3 regions of the Streptomyces sp. NPDC101165 genome follow, and region 3 is predicted to be linked to each of the others. Evidence: riboswitches for the same ligand, from Rfam matches in the RefSeq annotation. Region 3 holds a riboswitch; each other region holds the start of a gene.
The links. Region 3 has a riboswitch for cyclic di-AMP ahead of ACIRVH_RS35510 (transglycosylase SLT domain-containing protein). Riboswitches for the same ligand answer to the same signal wherever they lie in the genome.

Region 1 (4,271 bases), on a different contig from region 3:
GAGGACGCGCGCCAGTTCTTCCGCACCTACTACGCGCCCAACAACGCGGTGCTCTCCGTGGTCGGCGACATCGACCCCGTGCAGACCCTCGCCTGGATCGAGAAGTACTTCGGGTCGATCTCCTCCCACGACGGCAAGCCCGAGCCCCGCGACGGCTCCCTGCCCGAGATCATCGGGGAGCAGCTGCGCGAGGTCGTCGAGGAGGAGGTCCCGGCGCGCGCCCTGATGGCCGCCTACCGGCTCCCGCAGGACGGCACCCGCAAGGCGGACGCGGCCGACCTCGCCCTGACCGTCCTCGGCGGCGGCGAGTCCTCCCGCCTGTACAACCGGCTCGTGCGCCGCGACCGCACGGCCGTCGCGGCCGGCTTCGGTCTGCTGCGCCTGGCCGGCGCGCCCTCGCTCGGCTGGCTGGACGTGAAGACCTCCGGTGACGTCGAGGTGCCGGTGATCGAGACCGCGATCGACGAGGAGCTGGCCCGCTTCGCCGAGGAGGGCCCCACGGCCGAGGAGATGGAGCGCGCCCAGGCCCAGTTGGAGCGCGAGTGGCTGGACCGGCTCGGCACGGTCGCCGGCCGCGCCGACGAACTGTGCCGGTTCGCCGTCCTGTTCGGCGATCCGCAGCTCGCCCTGACCGCCGTCCAGCGCGTCCTCGAGGTGACCCGCGAGGAGGTCCAGGAGGTCGCCAAGGCCTGTCTGCGCCCCGACAACCGCGCGGTCCTCGTCTACGAGCCGAAGCACCCGGAGACCGTCCAGGACGCCGACGTCCCCGAGGACCCGGAGCAGGAAGCCACCGTAGAGGCCGGCAACGACAACGAGGAGACGGCCAAGTGACCGAGCTCGCCACGATGGACTTCCACCCCCAGCCGCAGCCGGGCGAGGCCAGGCCGTGGGCGTTCCCCGCTCCCGAGCGCGGCACGCTGGACAACGGCCTGACCGTGCTGCGCTGCCACCGCCCCGGCCAGCAGGTCGTCGCCGTCGAGGTGCTGCTGGACGCGCCCCTGGACGCCGAGCTGCCCGCCCTGGAGGGCGTCGCCACGATCATGGCGCGGGCCTTCTCGGAGGGCACCGACAAGCACTCCGCCGAGGAGTTCGCCGCCGAGCTGGAGCGGGCCGGCGCCACGCTCGACGCGCACGCCGACCACCCCGGCGTCCGCCTCAGCCTGGAGGTCCCGGTCTCCCGCCTGGCCAAGGGCCTCGGCCTGCTCGCCGACGCCCTGCGCGCGCCCGCCTTCGACGACAGCGAGGTCGAGCGGCTGGTCCGCAACCGCCTGGACGAGATCCCGCACGAGCTGGCCAACCCGGCCCGCCGCGCCGCCAAGGAGCTCTCCAAGGAGCTGTTCCCGGCGACCTCGCGCATGTCGCGGCCGCGCCAGGGCACCGAGGAGACGGTCGAGAAGATCGACGCGGCGGCCGTACGCGCCTTCTACGACCGCCATGTGCGGCCCGCCACGGCCACCGTGGTCGTGGTCGGCGACCTCACCGGCACCGACCTGGACGAGCTGCTCGCCGACACCCTGGGCGCCTGGACGGGCACCCCGGCCGCGCCGCGGCCCGTGCCGCCGGTGAGCGCCGACGACACCGGCCGGGTGGTCATCGTCGACCGGCCCGGCGCCGTCCAGACCCAGCTGCTCATCGGCCGGATCGGGCCCGACCGGCACGACCGCGTGTGGCCCGCCCAGGTGCTCGGCACCTACTGCCTCGGCGGCACCCTCACCTCCCGCCTGGACCGCGTCCTGCGCGAGGAGAAGGGCTACACCTACGGCGTGCGCTCCTTCGGGCAGGTCCTGCGCTCCGCGCCGGACGGCACGGGCGCCGCGATGCTCGCCATCAGCGGCTCCGTGGACACCCCGAACACCGGTCCCGCGCTGCAGGACCTGTGGACGGTGCTGCGCACGCTCGCGGCGGAGGGCCTGACCGACGCCGAGCGGGACGTCGCCGTGCAGAACCTGGTCGGTGTGGCGCCGCTGAAGTACGAGACCGCGGCGGCCGTCGCGAGCACGCTGGCGGACCAGGTCGAGCAGCACCTGCCCGACGACTTCCAGGCGACTCTGTATCAGCAGCTCGCCGGCACCGGCACCGTGGAGGCCACCGCGGCGGTCATCAACGCCTTCCCGGTGGACCGCCTGGTGACCGTCCTCGTCGGTGACGCGGCCGAGATCAAGGCACCGATCGAGGCGCTCGGCATCGGCGAAGTCACCGTCGTGGCAGCCGAGTAGAGGCTGTACGGCGCCCCGCGCGCGTGGGGCCCTGACGATCCGACGGGTCGTCAGGGCCCTTTGTTGTGCGCAGCCCTTCCCCAGATGTCCGAATTGGGGCAGAGGTTGCCTGTCTGACCTGTGGGATGCGCTACAAAAGCCCGGATCCGTTTGGGGATCGAAAGTCGGGCCGCATAGCGTCGACCGGGCTGTTCGTCAGGCAGTGCGCCGCGCCCGCGGCACCGGACAGTCATCGCCGAGTCCCCCTACGGCGCGAGCCAGGGGAGCCGGGGACCCACGCAGTCCCTGGGGTGAATCGGACGCCCGCGCACCTGCGAGGGGGTCCGTAGGAGACCTTCCTGCTCCGAACCCGTCAGCTAACCCGGTAGGCGAGAGGGAAGGAAAGGACCAGCCACTTCATGGCGTTCATGTACGCCACCGGGAAGCACCGCAAGCCCGGCCGGGTCAAGCGCACCACCGTTCAGGCGGCCGGTGTCGCGGCCCTCACCACCACCGGTGTCGTCGGCACCCTGGCGGCCTCCCCGGCGCTCGCCGCGGACAACTCCGTCGAGGACACCGGCCTCACCCCGGTCATCACCGTCAGCGACACGGTGGCCGAGCAGATCGACGCCCAGGCCGAGGCCCAGCTGGTGGCCGCCCGGCAGAAGGCGGCCGAGGAGGCCGCGGCCAAGGTGGCCGCCGAGGAGGCGAAGAAGGAGCGCGAGGCCCAGGCCCGCGCCGCGCGAGAGGCCGAACGCAAGCGCCTGAACGCGTTCGTCGCCCCGATCGCGCACTCGTACGTCTCCACCGGCTACAAGGCCAGCAGCTCCCTGTGGTCCTCCGGTTCCCACACCGGCATCGACTTCCACGCGGCCAGCGGGACGTCCGTCCACGCGGTCGGCGCCGGCACGGTCGTCTCCACCGGCTGGGGCGGCGCGTACGGCAACCAGATCGTGATCCGGATGGCCGACGGCATGTACACCCAGTACGGCCACCTGTCGTCCATCGGCGTCGTCGTGGGCCAGAAGGTCCTCCCGGGCCAGCAGATCGGCCTGTCCGGCGCGACCGGCAACGTCACCGGACCGCATCTGCACTTCGAGGCCCGTACGACCCCCGAGTACGGCTCGGACGTCGACCCGATCGCCTATCTCCGTCAGCACGGCGTGAACGTCTGACGCTCCGGCGCACGACATCCCGAAGCCCCGGCTCACGAGCCGGGGCTTTCGCCGTTTTTCGCAGCGCCTGCGGCATCCGCTGTCCAAAAAATATCCATGGATTCCGGCCTCCCGTCGGAAATTCCGGCTCATTGCAATAGAGTCACGGAACACACGTCCATCGTCGACGTTTCACGGGGATTAAGGCGGAGGTCGGTCATGCGTATTCCGGCGCACTCGGTGTGCACGGCGATCCGGGACGACATCGTCGCGGGTGTCTACGAGCGCGGCGGCCGCCTCACCGAGGAAGTCCTCGCCCGCCGCTACGGCGTCTCGCGCGTCCCCGTCCGTGAGGCCCTGCGCACCCTGGAGGCGGAGGGCTTCGTGGTGACCCGGCGGCACGCGGGCGCGTGCGTGGCCGAGCCGACCGAGCAGGAGGCCGCCGACCTGCTGGAGATGCGCACGCTCCTGGAGCCGCTCGGCGCCTCCCGGGCCGCCCAGCGGCGCACCGAGGCCCATCTGAAGGTGCTGCGGGGGCTGGTCCGGCTGGGCCAGGAGCGGGCCAGGCGGGGCAACAGCGACGATCTGCGCTCGCTGGGCGGCTGGTTCCACGAGACGCTGGCGCAGGCCTCCGGAAGCCCCTCGCTGTCCTCGATGCTGACCCAGCTGCGGCACAAGATCGCCTGGATGTACACGGTGGAGGCGCCGCCGAGTCCGGTGGACTCCTGGGCGGAGCACGGCGCGATCGTGGACGCGGTGGCACGCGGCGACAGCGAGCGCGCGCGGGCGATAACGGCGATGCACACCGAGCGCGCGACGGGTGCGCACCGGTTGCGGTTCACCTCGGGCGGGGACCGTTCCGAGCGTGTGAGGAACTCGCAACACGCCGTAAACATGCCGAGCCTGCGGCATTAACACGGGC
Region 2 (4,271 bases), on a different contig from region 3:
GCTGTACCACTTCTCGACCAAGGAGAAGCTGGTCGCCGAGGCCTTCACCTACGCGGCCGCGGACGACCTCGCGCATCTGCGGGGGCTGCTGGACCGGCGTACCTCCGCGCTGCGCCGGCTGCGGTCCGCCGTGCGCTGGTACGCGCCCACAGGCCAGGCCAAGGGCTGGCGGCTGTGGATCGAGGGCTGGGCGGTGGCGCTGCGCGAGCCCGCCCTCCGGCAGGTCACCCTCGACCTGGACCTGCAGTGGAAGGCGGCGATCACCGAGGTCATCGCGGAGGGTGTGGCGGCGGGCGAGTTCGCGTGCGCCGACCCGGCGGGAGCGGCGCTGCGGCTCACCGCGCTCCTCGACGGTCTCGCGGTGCAGCTGACGTCGTACCCGGGCTCGGTGCCGCGGTCCCGGGCGCGGCAGTGGGCGGACGAGGCCCTGGCCCGGGAACTCGGGCTGGGCCGGGAGGCGTTGACCGAGCGGGAGCGGTGAGCTCCGGTCCGTGCGGTGGTACGGATGTGCCCCGCACCGCCGGAATCGCGGTGCGGGGCACGGATGTCGGCCGTCACGCCACCGACGCGATCCGCATCTTGATGTCGTCCGGCGACAGGGTGCCCTTCGCCGTCACGTGGTCCCCGGAGGACTCGCCGCGCAGCCGGCGGCCGATCCACGGGACGAGGTACTCACGGGCCCAGTGGACGTCGTCGCGGCGGACGTCCAGGGTGCCCCGGGGCGGGAGCGGCGGCCAGGGCTGCTCCGGGTCGGCCGGGATCTGCAGGCCGAGGGCCTGGCCGGCGCGCAGCGCCACGCGCGTGTGCCCCTCGGGTGAGAGGTGGAGCCGGTCGTCGTCCCACGCCCTGCGGTCCTGCACGGACTTCAGGGACCACAGGTCGAGCACGGGGCACCCGTACCGGTCGGCGATGGCGCGGACGTGCCCGTTGTAGGTGGCGATCTTGCCACGCAGATGCTTGAGCAGCGGGACGCCACGGGTGTCGAATCCGGTCGTCACGAGCACGGCGCCCGCGACCTCGGTGAGCTGGGACACGGCCCGCTCGAAGCGCTCGGCCACCTCGTCCGGGTCGGTGCCGGGCCGGATGATGTCGTTGCCGCCCGCGCAGAAGGACACGAGGTCCGGGGCGAGTTCGACGGCCTTCGGGAGTTGGTCCGCCATGATCTGGTCGAGCAGCTTTCCGCGCACGGCCAGGTTGGTGTACGCGAAGTCGCCCTCGGGACGCCGGTCCGCGAGCAGTACCGCGAACCGGTCGGCCCAGCCCACGAACGCCCCGTCGGGGCCGGGGTCGCCCACGCCTTCGGTGAAGCTGTCCCCCACCGCCACGTACGACCCGATCACTGATCTGTTGTCATTCTTCGAATCGTCTGCCACGTCGGACCATGATTCACCTTCGGATGTGACCTACGCGACCGTAGGCAGGGGTTGACGAACGGTGAGATGAGACACCCTTAAATGATGGGCCAATCCAGGAATAACGCCACGGTCAGGCGCGTTCACGGTGCGCACACGCCGAAGGCCGGACCCCGGGATCGGGGTCCGGCCTTCGGCGGCTTGTCAGGGCAGGTGTTTCTCAAAGAGGGGATCCCGCGGAGCGGGATCCTCACACGGCGACGCCGTGCGAGCGGAGGTAGCCGACCGGGTCGATGTCCGAGCCGTAGTTCGGCGTGGTGCGGATCTCGAAGTGCAGGTGCGGGCCGGTCACGTTGCCGGTCGCGCCGGACAGGCCGATCTGCTGGCCCGCGGTCACGGTCTGGCCGGCCGAGACGGAGAGCTGCGAGAGGTGGCCGTACTGGGCGTAGTAGCCGTCGTTCAGCTTGATGACGACCTGGTTGCCGTACGCGCCGCCCCACCCGGCGGAGACGACGGTGCCGGCGGCGACGGCCTTGAGCGGGGTACCGGTCGGCACGACGAAGTCGACGCCGGTGTGGTAGCCGCTGGACCACATGCTGCCGGCCACGTGGTAGCTGGTGCCGATGGTGGCACCCGCGACCGGGAGGGTGTAGCCGGTGGAGGGCACGGCGGGTGCGGAGGGCGCGGCGGGTGCGGAGGGCGCGGCGGGCACGGAGGGCGCGGAGGGTGCGGAGGGCGCGGAGGGTGCGGTGACGGCACCGGAGGCCTGGCCGGACTGGGACCGGGACGGGGATGCCGGCGCCGGGGCTGCGGGCTCGGTGTGCGGCCGGGCGGCCTTCGCGCCGAGCGACAGCTTCAGACCCGGGTGGATCAGCGAGGGGTTCTGGCCGACGGCCTGCCGGTTGTCGTCGTAGAGCCGCTGCCAGCCGCCGCTGACGTGCTGCGCGTCGGCGATCTTCGCGAGCCAGTCGCCGGACTTCACCAGGTAGGTGCGCACACCCGAATTCCGCTGCGCGGCCGCCTTCTTCACGGCCGCCTTTTCCACGGCCGGAAGGGACTGCACGGCCTTTCCGGAAACGGACTGCGTGGTGGCGGCGTGCGCTCCGGTGGCCCCGAGGAGCGGCAGGGCCAGCGCGGCACCGCCGGTTCCGGCGACCGCTATCGAGCGGGTGAAACGCGGGGGCTTGGGACGGCGGTGCTTACCCTTCGCGGGCATGGCGCATTCCTCTCCGGCGCCTGCGAGGTGAGCTGACGGGTTCGGGCTGGAGCTGCCCGGCCGCGCAGTGCGCGGCTGCACCCCAGCCTGTCCCGGAGACCGGGACAGGCAGTCATACCTGGTGGGTCCCCCGCTCCTGCCGAACACGGGTGAAGTGTGTGGGGACTCCGGGCGGCGGCAGGATTCGGCGTTCCGTCCGGATTGGTGGCGAACGTAAGCGAGCAAGACGCACCCGGACAAGCACCTTGTTCCAGGCGTCGGGGTTCCAAATGATCGAATTCGGGAATTCACGGTCACTCTCCGTGAATTCTTGAATCTCCCCCCTTTTCAATTTCCTTCGCCTTTATGGGGATTACATGGACATGACGCGCGACACACGGTCACGAATATGACGCTCCTCACGCGCCGATCCCCCACACTCCCTTATTTCAGGTCGACTTTGAACGAAGGCTCCAATTGGGACAGACAGCTCAGATGCGGCGTAGCCGGAGAACCGTCGCATCCAGGTCGCTCTTCAGCCCGGTGCGCAGCCCGTGGTGCAGCAGTACCGCCCCTCGGTGCACTTCGCCCGTTTCGCGGCATTCGTACGACGCCCTCGGGTCGAGTCCGCGCAGCCGCAGCGCCGGCACCGGCTCGCCGTAGTGCTGCGCCTGGAGGCAAGCGAGGACCACGGTCTCGTCCCCGAGGACGTACTGGACGGCGCTGAGACCGCCCGCCGGGGGCCGCAGCCGGTACTGGTCGCCGCGTTGGACCACCGGCCGGATCTCCTTGTAGAGGTCCACCCAGCGACGGGCCTCGGCCAGCTCCTCCCCGGTCCACTCGGTCAGGTCGCCGCCGACGCCGAGCACCCCGGCCATCGAGCTGACGAAGCGGAACCGCAGCGAGCTCTCCCGCCCGTTGAGCTGGGTGTTCGGACTGTCGGTGACCCAGGCGGCCATGACCCGCGCCGGATGGATCTGACTGAAGCCGTGCTGGATGGCGAGCCGGTCGAGCGGGTCGGTGTTGTCGGAGGTCCACACCTGGTCGGTGCGGCTCATCACACCGAGGTCGATCCGCCCGCCGCCGCCCGAGCAGGACTCGAAGGCGACCGAGGGATGGGCGGCGCGCAACCGGTCCAGCAGGGCGTACAGGGCGCGGACATGGTCGACCCACAGTCGCTGCGGGTACGGCTCACCCGGCCAGCCGGCGTCGGTGAAGCAGCGGTTGAAGTCCCACTTCACGTAGTCGATCGGGGCGCTCGACAGGAGGGTGTCCAGCTGCTCCCAGAGGTACTCCTGAACATCCTCGCGGGCGAGGTTGAGGACGAGCTGGTTGCGTAGTTCCGTCCGCTTACGTCCCGGTTCGTACTGCACCCAGTCGGGGTGGGCGCGGTAGAGGTCGCTGTCGGGGTTGACCATCTCCGGCTCGACCCAGATGCCGAACTGCATGCCCAGGCCGTGCACCTGGTCGGCGAGGGGCTTGAGGCCGTGCGGAAAGCGGTCGGGGTTGGGCGTCCAGTCACCGAGGCCCGCCCGGTCGCTGGTCCGGGCACCGAACCAGCCGTCGTCCACGACGAACAGCTCGACGCCGATCTCGGCGGCCCGCCGGGCGAGGGCGGTCTGCTGTTCCTCGGAGATGTCGAAGTTGGTCGCCTCCCAGGAGTTGAACAGCACCGGCCGGTCCTGCTCCGCGTCCGGGATGACGTACGCCCGCTGGTAGGCGTG
Region 3 (4,271 bases):
TCCGCCGGGTCCTCGGCCCGCTCGGCGCCTGGTGGCTGCGCGACCGCTTCGAGGGCAAGGTGCAGGTCCAGGAGGTCGAGCGGGTGGTGGGGTCCGAGGCCCCGGACGGCAGCCCGGTCCTCACCGTCAGCACCCACGGCAGGCACACCGAGCGGCTCTCGGCCGACCACGTCATCGCGGCCACCGGCTACCGCGTGAACATCGCCGCGATGGACTTCCTCGGCCATGAGCTGCGCACCCGGCTGGCGGTGAGCCGGGGCACGCCCAGGCTCGGACCCGGGTACGTCTCCTCCGTCCCCGGCCTGTACTTCACCGGCCTCCCGGCGGCGTCCTCGTACGGCCCGGTGATGCGCTTCGTCTGCGGCACGGAGTTCGCCTCGCCGCGGCTGGCCGGGCACCTGGCGGCGGCACACGGCTGAGCCGCGGAAGACGCCGTCCCGCTCACCGGTATGTCCGATCGCGTCAACTCCACCACCATCAGGGGCCCCGCAGACGCCACTTGGGGGCGGGGAGCACACAAGTCCGGGAACTTCAGGGTGAGTCGGCGGGGCGTGGGATCCGTATTCTCTGATCATGGCCGCACCCCCCGCATACTCACTGATCGCCACCGACCTGGACGGGACGCTGCTGCGCGGCGACGACACCGTCTCCGACCGGTCGCGCGCCGCGCTCGAGCGGGTGGCGCGGGCCGGCGCCCGGCACCTGGTGGTGACGGGCCGCCCGGCTCCCCGGGTACGGCCGCTCCTGGAGGGCCTCGGCAGTACGGGGCTCGCGGTGTGCGGGCAGGGCGCGCAGGTCTACGACGCCGGCGCCGACCGTCTGCTGTGGTCGGTCCGGCTGGACCGGGAACTGGCCGAGACCGCGCTCGGCAAGATCGAGGCCGAGGTGGGGCAGGTCTACGCGGCCGTCGACCAGGACGGCGTGGACGGGCTCACCCTGATCGAACCCGGGTATCTGATGCCGCACCCGACCCTGCCCGCCATGCAGGTCGGCCGCCGCGACGACCTGTGGTGCGAGCCCATCAGCAAGGTGCTGCTGCGCCACCACACGCTGTCCGACGACGAGTTGGCGGCGATCGCGCGCTCGGCGGTGGGCTCGCTGGCGACGGTCACGATGTCGGGGCCCGGGACCGTGGAGCTGCAGCCGTGCGGGGTCACCAAGGCGACGGGGCTGGCGCTGGCCGCCGAGTACCTGGGGATCGCCGCCGGCCGGGCCCTCGCGTTCGGCGACATGCCCAACGACATCCCCATGTTCGACTGGGCCGCACGCGGTGTCGCCATGGCCAACGCCCACCCCGAACTCAAGGCCGTGGCCGATGAGATCACCACGTCGAACGAGGACGACGGCATCGCCGTCGTCCTCGAAAGACTGTTCCCGACCGACTGACCGGGAGATCAGTAGTGGCCCGCCGTGGGCGCCGGTCAGTAGGCGCCGAAGACGTTGTCGATCGACCCGTAGCGCTTGGCCGCGTAGTTGCAGGCGGCCGTGATGTTCGCGACCGGGTCGTAGATGTCGAAGGACGTTCCGGCCACGTGGTACGCGTTGAACGTCGGATCGATGACCTGGAGCAGGCCCTTGGACGGGATGCCCTTGGCCGCGTTGGAGTCCCAGAGGTTGATGGCCGCCGGGTTGCCCGAGGACTCGCGGATGATGTTGCGGTAGATGCCGTTGTACGTCCCGGGGATGCCCTTCTCGCCCATGATCGCGAGCGACTCGCGGATCCAGCCGTCGAGGTTGTTCGGGTACCCGGCGAGCGTGGTGGACGGCGTGGTGGCCGTGGGGGTGGCCGCGGAGGCGCTGGTCGCACCGATGACGGGAAGGGCGAGCACGGCGGCGCCGGTGCCGATGACGGCGAGCTTGCGGACGAGGCGGTTGGTGCGGGAGCGGCGGGGCAGAGCGGCAGCAAGCATGGGGGCGTTCCTCTCCGTCGCCTGCGAGGTGAGCTGTCGGGTTCGGGCGGGGAGGTGCCCGGCCGTACCCCTGGGGGGAGGCACGACTTCACCCCTAGCCGTCCCGGCGCGACGTGCGTCGTCCGGTCAGGCGGCTTACCTGGGTCCCCCGCTCCTGCCGTACGAAATGAGTTCGTCGATGGGTGGTGTCAGACGCGGCAGGATTCGGCGTTCGTCCGACTGGCCCGGAAGCTATGCGACAGCACATGTCGGGAACAAGTACTGAATTCACCCAATGAGGCAGTTGACCTTGATCTATTCCGAATGGGGTACTTGATCCTTTGCGGTTGCCAACGCTCAACTGGCCGATGTGGCAAGGGGAGAACGGGGGTGGTGCCCATTGGCCGATTCATGGACCCGCGTGACCCAACTCACGAAATGGCAAAGGGTATCAAATCAGACATGGGGGATTCGGGAGATTTGCTGGGTGTGGTGCAAAAGGAGTACTCCGCCCGCCGTGCGGTTCGCGACAAATCGGGCGAGATCCTGTTAAGTCATTGTGTACCCACACTTATCAGATGATCAAAAACATACCGGCCGTGATCCGATACCGCCCGGGCTGGACCGGTGGGCGCTATCGGTGATCGAAACAGGACCGGATACGCTGACTTGAGTGATGGCAACGACCTATCGACAAACCGTGTAATCGCCAGCAGACACCAGCAGACAGGAGACCCCTCGTGACCGTCGTCGGGCCGTTCGGGCTGAGCGTGCGGGACCAGGCTCTGGAAGCCGATGTCCAGGCCGGATTGACGGCTGTCGAGGAAGGCTTGCTCGAAGCCACCAAGAGCGAGGTCCCGTTCATCACGGAGGCCGCGCAGCACCTCGTACGGGCCGGCGGGAAGCGGTTCAGGCCGCTGCTCGTGATGCTCGCGGCGCAGTTCGGCGACCCGTACGCGCCGGGCGTCGTGCCGTCGGCCGTCGTCGTGGAGCTGACCCACCTGGCCACGCTGTACCACGACGACGTCATGGACGAGGCGTCCGTGCGGCGCGGCGTGGACAGCGCCAACACCCGCTGGGGCAACTCGGTCGCGGTCCTCACCGGCGACTTCCTCTTCGCCCGCGCCTCCCAGATCCTTGCCGACCTCGGCCCCGAGGCGGTCCGGGTCCAGGCCCTCGCGTTCGAGCGGCTGGTCACCGGGCAGATCCTGGAGACCGCGGGCCCCTCGGACGGCCGCGACCCGGTCGACCACTACCTGGACGTGCTCGGCGGCAAGACGGGCTCCCTGGTGGCCGTGTCGTGCCGGTTCGGCGCGATGATGTCCGGCGCCGACGAGACGGTCGTCGACGTGCTCACCCAGTACGGCGAACGGCTCGGGGTCGCCTTCCAGCTCGCGGACGACGTCCTGGACATCGCCTCCGACTCGCACGAGTCCGGCAAGACCCCGGGCACCGACCTGCGCGAGGGCATCCCGACGCTGCCCGTGCTCCGGCTGCGCGAGCGGGCCGCCCGCCTCGGCCTGGCCGAGGACATCGCGCTGTGCGAGCTGCTGGACTCCGACCTCAGCGACGACGCCCGGCACGCCGAGGCGCTGACCGCGCTGCGCGTGCACCCCGCGCTGGAGCAGGCCCGCCGGGACACCGTCCGGTACGCGGAGGAGGCGCGGGCTGCGCTGGCCCCGCTGCCGGAGTGCGACGCCAAGGCGGCGCTGCTCGAGCTGTGCGACGCGGTGGTGCACCGGGCCGGCTAGTCGCCCGCACACCTGACTTGAGGGCGGTGTCTCCCGCACGACCCCTACGGGTCGGGGGAGGCGCCGCCCTCGTGTGTCATACCGCAGGCGTACACGGAGTTGGCTCCGTGGTCTGACGCTTCCTCACGGCCGATTTGGTCAGATGGAAACCACGGAAATCACCACTCCTCACCGATTCGGGTGAGAATGGCGGCTCAGGTGGACCAGTGTGGGGACAGCCGCCGCCGACGACGGAGGTAAGGCACAGATGGCACCGTACGAATCCGACGAGGCAACGGGCGCCGGTCAGGGCGAGGACCTGCCCACCGGACGCCGCAAGGCCGCCCGGTACGTGGTCCCGGTCGCGGTGGTGGGGGTGGCGGCGGCCACGATCGGGCTGGTCCCGGCGCTCGCCGATTCCGGTTCCCCCGATCTGCCGAAGATCACCGCGCAGCAGCTCATCGAGAAGATCGCCAAGTCGGACGTGCAGCAGCTGTCCGGCACGGTGAAGGTCAGCACCGACCTCGGCCTGCCGGACCTCGGCGGCCTGGAGAGCAGCCTGGCGTCCGGGGCGGCCCGGGGCGGCGACGGCTCCTCCGCCGACCCGACGTCCAAGCTCACCGAGCTGGTCTCCGGCACGCACACCCTGCGC

Region 1: it holds a riboswitch for cyclic di-AMP, as region 3 does, so the genes downstream of both, ACIRVH_RS27715 (M23 family metallopeptidase) here and ACIRVH_RS35510 (transglycosylase SLT domain-containing protein) in region 3, are expected to answer to the same signal.
Region 2: it holds a riboswitch for cyclic di-AMP, as region 3 does, so the genes downstream of both, ACIRVH_RS28840 (LysM peptidoglycan-binding domain-containing M23 family metallopeptidase) here and ACIRVH_RS35510 (transglycosylase SLT domain-containing protein) in region 3, are expected to answer to the same signal.

Annotation. Positions count from the first base shown of each region.
Region 1 is NZ_JBIWPG010000013.1:125,320-129,590, reverse strand. It holds gene ACIRVH_RS27725 (M16 family metallopeptidase) at 1-831, shown strand, start outside; gene ACIRVH_RS27720 (M16 family metallopeptidase) at 828-2,216, shown strand; cyclic di-AMP (ydaO/yuaA leader) riboswitch at 2,440-2,602, shown strand; gene ACIRVH_RS27715 (M23 family metallopeptidase) at 2,615-3,370, shown strand; gene ACIRVH_RS27710 (GntR family transcriptional regulator) at 3,569-4,264, shown strand.
Region 2 is NZ_JBIWPG010000014.1:115,626-119,896, forward strand. It holds gene ACIRVH_RS28830 (TetR/AcrR family transcriptional regulator) at 1-481, shown strand, start outside; gene ACIRVH_RS28835 (SGNH/GDSL hydrolase family protein) at 555-1,340, opposite strand; gene ACIRVH_RS28840 (LysM peptidoglycan-binding domain-containing M23 family metallopeptidase) at 1,603-2,568, opposite strand; cyclic di-AMP (ydaO/yuaA leader) riboswitch at 2,573-2,735, opposite strand; gene ACIRVH_RS28845 (alpha-galactosidase) at 3,039-4,271, opposite strand, start outside.
Region 3 is NZ_JBIWPG010000020.1:183,203-187,473, forward strand. It holds gene ACIRVH_RS35500 (FAD-dependent oxidoreductase) at 1-419, shown strand, start outside; gene ACIRVH_RS35505 (HAD family hydrolase) at 574-1,386, shown strand; gene ACIRVH_RS35510 (transglycosylase SLT domain-containing protein) at 1,422-1,910, opposite strand; cyclic di-AMP (ydaO/yuaA leader) riboswitch at 1,916-2,098, opposite strand; gene ACIRVH_RS35515 (polyprenyl synthetase family protein) at 2,630-3,640, shown strand; gene ACIRVH_RS35520 (outer membrane lipoprotein carrier protein LolA) at 3,888-4,271, shown strand, end outside.